2 linked regions of the Geotalea uraniireducens genome follow. The protein of the gene in region 1 interacts with the protein of each later gene in a pairwise test. Links are inferred from orthologs where the notes say so. Each region holds a gene or a part of one and is shown in the gene's direction. Other genes may lie near its edges.

What was found.
Region 2: the proteins of dnaB (region 1) and QMN23_RS06085 interact in binary tests that used the Escherichia coli proteins (3 or more experiments, as listed by UniProt). The link is inferred for Geotalea uraniireducens from one-to-one orthologs.

What each region holds. Positions count from the first base shown.
Region 1 is NZ_AP027151.1:955,398-959,488, forward strand. Bases 469-3,437 are described here. They hold dnaB (replicative DNA helicase), read left to right. Parts: upstream 469-1,250; coding sequence 1,251-2,624; downstream 2,625-3,437. Other genes in these bases: mutM (bifunctional DNA-formamidopyrimidine glycosylase/DNA-(apurinic or apyrimidinic site) lyase), read right to left, coding at 469-1,118; lpxA (acyl-ACP--UDP-N-acetylglucosamine O-acyltransferase), read left to right, coding at 2,674-3,437. Outside these bases: QMN23_RS04595 (SAP domain-containing protein), read left to right, coding at 48-227; more of mutM, read right to left, coding at 303-468; more of lpxA, read left to right, coding at 3,438-3,474; QMN23_RS04615 (enoyl ACP reductase FabMG family protein), read left to right, coding at 3,621-4,091. UniProt on the Escherichia coli protein: The main replicative DNA helicase, it participates in initiation and elongation during chromosome replication. Travels ahead of the DNA replisome, separating dsDNA into templates for DNA synthesis.
Region 2 is NZ_AP027151.1:1,310,864-1,314,342, forward strand. Bases 1-2,919 are described here. They hold QMN23_RS06085 (ATP-dependent helicase), read left to right. Parts: upstream 1-402; coding sequence 403-2,436; downstream 2,437-2,919. Other genes in these bases: QMN23_RS06080 (S8 family serine peptidase), read left to right, coding at 1-156; QMN23_RS06090 (sensor histidine kinase), read right to left, coding at 2,450-2,919. Also shown: more of QMN23_RS06090, read right to left, coding at 2,920-3,479. UniProt on the Escherichia coli protein: Rep helicase is a single-stranded (ss)DNA-dependent ATPase involved in DNA replication; it can initiate unwinding at a nick in the DNA. It binds to ssDNA and acts in a progressive fashion along the DNA in the 3' to 5' direction.

The sequences.
Region 1 (4,091 bases):
GAAAATGCCGCCAGGCAACGCGAACCATTGACCGGGGGGAGACAGCGATGAACATGCCGGAAGTGAAGGAAATTGCCAAGCAGCGCGGAGTCAAGGCCGGGACGAAGAAAAAAGGGGAGCTGATCCGGGCCATTCAGCAGGAGGAAGGGAACGAGGCCTGTTACGAGACCGGCAAGGCCGCTTCCTGCGGCCAGGATGAATGTCTCTGGCGCGGCGACTGCAAGTAAAGGGAGCAGGCGGGGGGCCGATCCCGGAAACGGCTGAAAAAAGACCGGCAATGGCCGGTCTTTTTTTCGCTCCGGTCATTCCTGGCAGCGGGCGCAGAAGAAAGTACTCCGCCCTCCCAGCCGGCTCAGGCTGATCGGGGTGCCGCAGGTGGGGCAGGGTTTGCCGTCCCGGCCGTAAACGGCGAGGCGGAGGGCGAAGTAGCCCGGCGCGCCGTCGCTGTCGGTGAAATCCTGCAGCGTGGTCCCGCCTGCGGCGATCGCCTCCAGTAAAACGCTCTTGACCGTAGCCGCGAGCTTCCGGTAGTCGTCGGCATCGAGCGAGGCGCTCGGTCGGTCCGGCCGGATGCCTGCCCGGAAGAGAGCTTCGTTGGCGTAGATGTTTCCCACCCCGACCACCACCCGGTTGTCCATCACCAGCAGTTTAACCGCCAGTCGCCGTTTCGCGCCGCATCGCTGCAGATAGTGGCCGTCGAAGACGTCGGTGAGCGGTTCCGGACCGATGCCGGCCAACGGCGGCAGGGTGAACGGATCGTCTTCCGTCCAGAGCACCAGGCCGAAACGGCGCGGATCGCGGAAGCGGAGACTGGTTCCGTTGTCGAGCAGCAGGTCGAAGTGATCGTGTTTTGTCGCTGGCTGTGTCGTGGGGACGATCCGTAGCGAGCCGGACATCCCGAGATGGATGAGTAGCGTGCCGCAGTCGCAGCGGAGCAGCAGGTACTTGGCACGACGCTCGACGGTGGTGATCGTCCGCCCGACGAGGCGTTCGTTAAGCCCGGCAGGGAACGGCTGGCGGAGTTTGGCGACTCGGGCGACGACGGCGACGATGGTCCGACCGGTCAGGTGGGGGGCGATACCGCGCCGGGTGGTCTCGACTTCGGGGAGCTCGGGCATGGGATTCTCCGGAAAAGTTTCGCAGTTTCAGATGATTGGCTTGACAGGTCAAAACGATTGACCACGCCTGGCAAGCAAGGTATAGTAACTTCCTCCTGCCGGTCAGTGCCAGATTTATCTTTCAGGAAACCCATGTCCGTCGTCGATCTGCGAAAAATTCCCCCCCAGAGCCTGGAAGCCGAGATGTCGATCCTCGGCGGCATTCTCCTCGACAACGAGGCGATCAACCGCACCCTGGAGATCATCGAGGCCGAAGACTTCTACCGCGAATCCCACCGTAAGCTGTTCCGGGCGATGGTGGAGCTTTCCAGCCGCAGCGAGCCGTGCGACCTGATCACCCTCACCGATCTGCTGAAGCGGCACGGCGAGCTGGAGGAAATCGGCGGCGCCGCCTATCTCGCCACCCTGGTCGATTACGTGCCGACGGCGGCCAACATCGCCTACTACTGCAAGATCGTCAAGGAAAAGTCGGTTTCCCGGCGGCTGATCACCGCCGCCACCGAAATCGTCACCATGGGGTACGACGCCGAGACCACCGTCGACGAACTGCTCGACAGCGCCCAGAAGAGCATCTTCGAGATTTCCGACAACAAGCTCCGCCCCGCCTTTACCCCGGTCGGGGCGATCCTCAAGGATACCTTCCGCCACATCGAAACCCTCTACGAGAAGAAGGAGCACGTTACCGGCGTCCCGACCGGCTATTACGACCTGGACAAGATGACGGCCGGCTTCCAGCGCGGCGACCTGATCATCATCGCCGGCCGCCCGTCGATGGGGAAGACCGCCTTCGCCCTCAACATCGCCCAGTATGCCGCGGCCCATGCCGATTCGCCGGCGCCCGCCGCCATCTTCTCCCTGGAGATGAGCAAGGAACAGCTGGTGATGCGGCTGCTCTGCTCCGAGTCGCGGGTCGATGCGAGCCGGCTCCGGACCGGGCACCTGATCGATACCGACTGGCACAAGCTGACCAGCGGTGCCGACAAGCTCTCCAAGGCAAAACTCTTCATCGACGATACCCCGGCGATCCCGATCATGGAGATGCGGGCCAAGTCGCGGCGGCTGAAGGCGGAGCACGGGCTGGGGCTGATCGTTGTCGACTACCTGCAGCTGATGCGCGGCGGCGCCCGGGTCGAGTCACGCCAGCAGGAGATCTCGGAGATCTCCCGCTCGCTCAAGGCCCTGGCCAAGGAACTCGATGTGCCGGTGGTGGCCCTTTCCCAGCTCAACCGCTCCCTGGAGAGCCGGACCGACAAACGCCCGATGATGAGCGACCTGCGGGAGTCGGGGGCCATCGAGCAGGATGCGGACGTGATCATGTTCGTCTACCGCGATGCCGTCTACTGCGACGACTGCAAGAAGCGGGACGGCTCCTGCACCAAGGGGCACGAGAAGGACGCCGAGATCATCATCGGCAAACAGCGTAACGGCCCGATCGGCACGGTGAACCTGCTCTTCAACGGCGAATTCACCCGTTTCGAAAACCTGGATAAGCAGCACGAATACTGAGACGAGTCCGACTCCCCGGGCTCCGGGCTCCCTCCCGAACGAGGTTCATATGATCGATCCGACAGCACGCATCAGCTCCACCGCCACCATCGCTCCCGACGCCGAGATCGGCCCCAACGTGACCATCGGCGACCACTCCCGCGTCGGCAGCGGCACCACAATCATGGCCAATGCCGTTGTCGGCCCCTGGACCACCATCGGCGAGAACAACACCATCCATTTCGGTGCCATCGTCGGTCACGATCCCCAGGATTTCGGCTACAAGGGGGAGGAGAGCTACACGATCGTCGGCAACGGCAACATCATCCGCGAGTATGCGACCGTTCACCGGGGGAACCGGCCGGGGACGAAAACGGTGATCGGCGACAACAACTTCCTGATGGTCCAGTCCCACGTGGCGCACAACTGCGAGGTGGGAAACAATATCATCCTCGCCGGCGGGGCGCTTCTGGCTGGCCATGTGGTCGTGGAGGACCGGGCGATCATCTCCGGCAACTGTGTTGTCCACCAGTTCGTCCGGATCGGCCGGTTCGCGATGATGCGCGGGCTGTCCCGCACTTCGCGCGACGTGCCGCCGTTCTGCATCATGGACGATACCCATACTGTCAAGGCGCTCAACCTGGTGGGGCTGCGGCGGAACGGTTTCGACCAGTCGCGGATCAGGGCGCTCAAAAATGCCTTCAAGCTGCTCTTCCTGGCCGGGCTGAACATGCAGAATGCCCTGGCCGAAGCGGAGCGGACCCTGCATATTACCGATGACGTCCGCGAGCTGCTCGATTTCATCAAGGGCGCCAAACGGGGTGTCTGCTTCGGCCGCGGTGTGATCGTCGACGTCGAAGAAAAGGAGTAGGGGCGAATCTTGTATTCGCCCAGGCTTCCCATTCTCAAGATCGCATGCGTAGGGGCAGGTCCCTGTGCCTGCCCAATCAGAGCCTACCCGGACAGGGCGGCCACGGGGGGGCGCCCCTGCATAATCATTCATCGAGGTATAAACCAATGACCCCATACACTCCCCTCCGGCAGCTCCCCGCTGCCGCCGGCTATTCGCAGAACGACGTCTTCGTCCTCTTTGGTGAGCTGTTCGGCCGCGGCTACGCCAACGGTGTCGTCGACGAGGCGCGCAACGCCGGCATGACCATCATCGGTGCCACCGTCGGCCGCCGGGACAACAACGGCCCGCTGCGCCCGCTGACCGCCGAGGAACTGGCAGAGGCCGAGGCCAATCTCGGCGGCCAAATCATCAATGTTCCGCTGGAGGCCGGCTTCGACCTCGAACCGGCCGGCAACGGCCTGACCCCGGTCGACCAGCTCAAGGGAGTCAAACCCGAGACGGTTGCGGAAACGGCCCTCGATATGGCGGCGGTGGAAGAGTCGCGTCAGCTCGGGATCGGCCGGTTCCGGGGCAACCTGGCTGCCTTTGTTGCCGAGCTGGAGCAGCTGGTGCCGGCGGGGGCGAACCTGCTCATC
Region 2 (3,479 bases), 350 kb from region 1 along the record:
TTCACCGAAGAGCTGCTTCTCAACCGGGCGGTCCGCTGCACCCTGCGGGGCGGCTACGATTCGCTGTTCAGTGCCCAGAGCGGTTACACGACCGTCCAGGGGACGCTGACGCTGGCGGCCGGCGCGCTGACCGTCGACCGGCTGGTAATCCGCTAGTCCCCGCTGCAACGCGGCTGCGGCGGCGGGCCTTGCGCTTTTACTAAGCAGTGCGTTGCTCTGACAGGAACACCCCCCCAGCAAGGGGAGGGAGTTGTCGAGTCGTCGGGTTTCGCCTTTGTAACCGGCTGCCGATGGCCGCCGCGCGACTAAGCTATTGATTTCGGCGTTGCCGATCTGCTATCACTGAAGGAAGCCGGGCACGACCGCCCGGCTGTTTTTTTTTTCGACGATTCGAGGTAGTCCATGTTCGACCTGTCCACCCTCAATCCGCCCCAGCGCGAGGCGGTCAGCCATACCGAAGGGCCGCTGCTCGTCCTGGCCGGGGCCGGCTCCGGCAAGACCCGGGTAATCACCTGCCGGATCGGCCATCTCCTCGACAAGGGGGTGCCGGCGGAGAACATCCTGGCGGTTACCTTCACCAACAAGGCGGCGGGGGAGATGAAGGAGCGGGTACGGGAGCTGGTGGGGCGGCAGCGCTGCAAGGGGATGGTCATCTCCACCTTTCACTCCCTCGGGGTGAAGATCCTCCGCCGCGACATCGAGCGGCTCGGCTTCAAGAAGAATTTCAGCATCTACACCACCTCCGACCAGCTGGGGCTGATCCGCCAGGCGCTGCGCGAGGCGAACATCGACGGCAAGAAGCATGATGCCGAGTCGATGCTCTGGAAGATCTCCGGCTGGAAGAACCGGCTGCTCCGCCCCGAGCAGGTGGTCCCCCGCTACCAGGACGAGGACGAGCTGCTCGCCTGCGGCCTCTATCCCCGCTACCAGTCGGCTCTCAAGGCCTGCAACGCCATCGACTTCGACGACATCATCATGCTGACCGTGGCACTGCTCCAGGAACAGCCTGAGGTGCTCGACCACTGGCAGGAGCGGTTCCGCTACATCATGGTCGACGAGTATCAGGACACCAACTCGTCCCAATACCTGTTTATCTCGCTCCTGGCCCGCAAGTACCGCAACCTCTGCGTGGTGGGGGACGACGACCAGTCGATCTACGGCTGGCGCGGCGCCGACGTCGGCAATATCCTCGATTTCGAGAAGGAGTATCCCGGCTGCCGGGTGGTGAAGCTGGAGCAGAACTACCGCTCCACCGGGATGATCCTCGAGGCGGCCAACCAGGTGATCAGGAACAACCGGACGCGGAAGGAGAAGCGCCTCTGGACCGATGCCGGCGACGGCCGGCCGATCGACCTCGTGGTGGCGCTGGACGACGAGGAGGAGGCAACGGCGGTGGTCGAGCGGCTGGAGATGGAGCGCTACCGGCACAACCTCTCCTACGGCGACTTCGCCATCCTCTACCGGACCAACTCCCAGAGCCGGGCCTTCGAGGAACAGCTCCGCTTCGAAAGCATCCCCTACGTGCTGATCGGCGGGATGCAGTTCTACGAGCGGAAAGAGGTCAAGGACGCCCTCTGCTACCTGAAGGTGATCGACAACCCGCTCGACGAACAGGCGCTCCTGCGGGTGGTCAACTTCCCGCGGCGGGGGATCGGCGACGGGACGATGGTCAAGCTCAACCAGTGGTCGCTGGCCAACGATTGCCCGCTCTTGGAGGCGTTCGGCCGGGTGGCGGAGATCGATGGCATTACCGAGCCGACCCGGGAGAAGGTCCTGGCTTTCCACCGGCTGATCAGCGGGGCGGCGGCGGAGTTCCGCCAGCGCGGCGAGCTGGCCGGCCGGGTCAAGGCGCTGTTCGACCGGCTCGGCATCGAGGACGAACTCTACCGGACTATCGAGGAGCCGGCCATCGCCCGGCGCAAGGTGGAGAACGTCGAGCAGATCATCAACTCGATGGCGAGTTTCGAGGAGCGGATTCCCGGCGCCACCCTCTCCGGCTTCCTGGAGAAGGTTTCGCTGATGGACGAGGACCGTTTCTCCGGCAAGGACAAGAAGGAGCACGGCCGGGACGCGGTGACCCTGATGTCGCTCCATGCCAGCAAGGGGCTGGAGTTTCCCTACGTCTTCCTGGTCGGCCTGGAGGAGGAGCTGCTGCCGCACCGGAAATCGCTCGACGAAGGGGTCTCCCTCGACGAGGAGCGGCGGCTCTGCTACGTCGGCATCACCCGCGCCCGGCAGCACCTGACCATCAGCCGCTGCGTCCATCGGAAAAAATACGGCAAGCTCCAGGAGCGGGAGCCGTCGCGCTTCCTTGCCGAGATCCCTGAACGGCTGCTGCAGCTGCATGACGGCACGGCGAAAAAGACGGTCTCGGCAGAGGAGCAGGAAAAACTGGCGGGGGATTTCTTCGCCCGGATGCGGGCGATGCTGGAGTAGCCGGCGGGCTGGCTCAGAGGGTGAAGAAGAAGGTGGCCCCTTTGCCCGGCTCCCCCTCGGCCCAGACGCGGCCGCCATGGCGGTGGATGATCCGCTGGACGGTCGCCAGGCCGATCCCGGTCCCTTCGAACTCGTCCGCCCTGACCAGCCGTTGGAAGGCGCCGAAAAGTTTGTCGGCGTGAGCCATGTCGAAGCCGATGCCGTTGTCGCGGACGAAATAGACCGGGTGGCCGCCACGTTCGGCCGTATTGAATTCGATGCGCGCTTCCGGGGCCCTCGCCGTATATTTCCAGGCGTTTTGCAGCAGGTTCTGCAGGACCAGCCGGAGCAGGCTGGGGTCGCCCACGACCCGGACCGCCGGCGCGATGGTGAACGTTACGGCCCGCTCGGGGGCCAGTTCCCGGAACTGGTCGGCGAGGGTGGTCGCCAGGATGCTGAGGTCGACCGATTCGTGATGGATGTCGGCCTGGTTGACCCGGGAGAGTTGGAGCAGGTCGTCGATCAGCACTCCCAGTTCGGTGCCGGCGTGGTCGAGCCGGTCGAGGTAGTGCATTCCCTGCCGGTCCAGGGCCGGTCCGTATTCCTCCATCAATGCCCGGCTGTAGCCGCTGATGTGGCGAAGCGGCGCCAGCAGGTCGTGGGAAACCGAATAGCAGAACGATTCCAGTTCCCGGTTGGAACTTTCCAGCTGTGCGGTCCGCTCGGCGACCCGCCGTTCCAGGTCCGCGTTGAGCCGGCGGATCTCGCCTTCCGCCTGGCGTCGCTCGGCCACCTCGTTCTGGAGGAGCCGGTTGGCGTCGGTCAGTTCCCGCGTCCGCTCCCGGACCGTCTGCTCCAGGGAGGTGTTCAGCTCCTGGACGCAGTCTCGGCTGACGGTCGTCTGCTCCAGATTTTCGGCCATCCGGTTGAACGAGGCCGCCAGCATGCCGATTTCGTCCCCGGTAACGATCCGCAGCCGCCGGGCGAGATTCCCCCGTCCCAACTCTTCGGCTCCCTGCCGCAATTCGTCGATCTGGTGCGTCATCGCGCCGGTGAAGACCAGG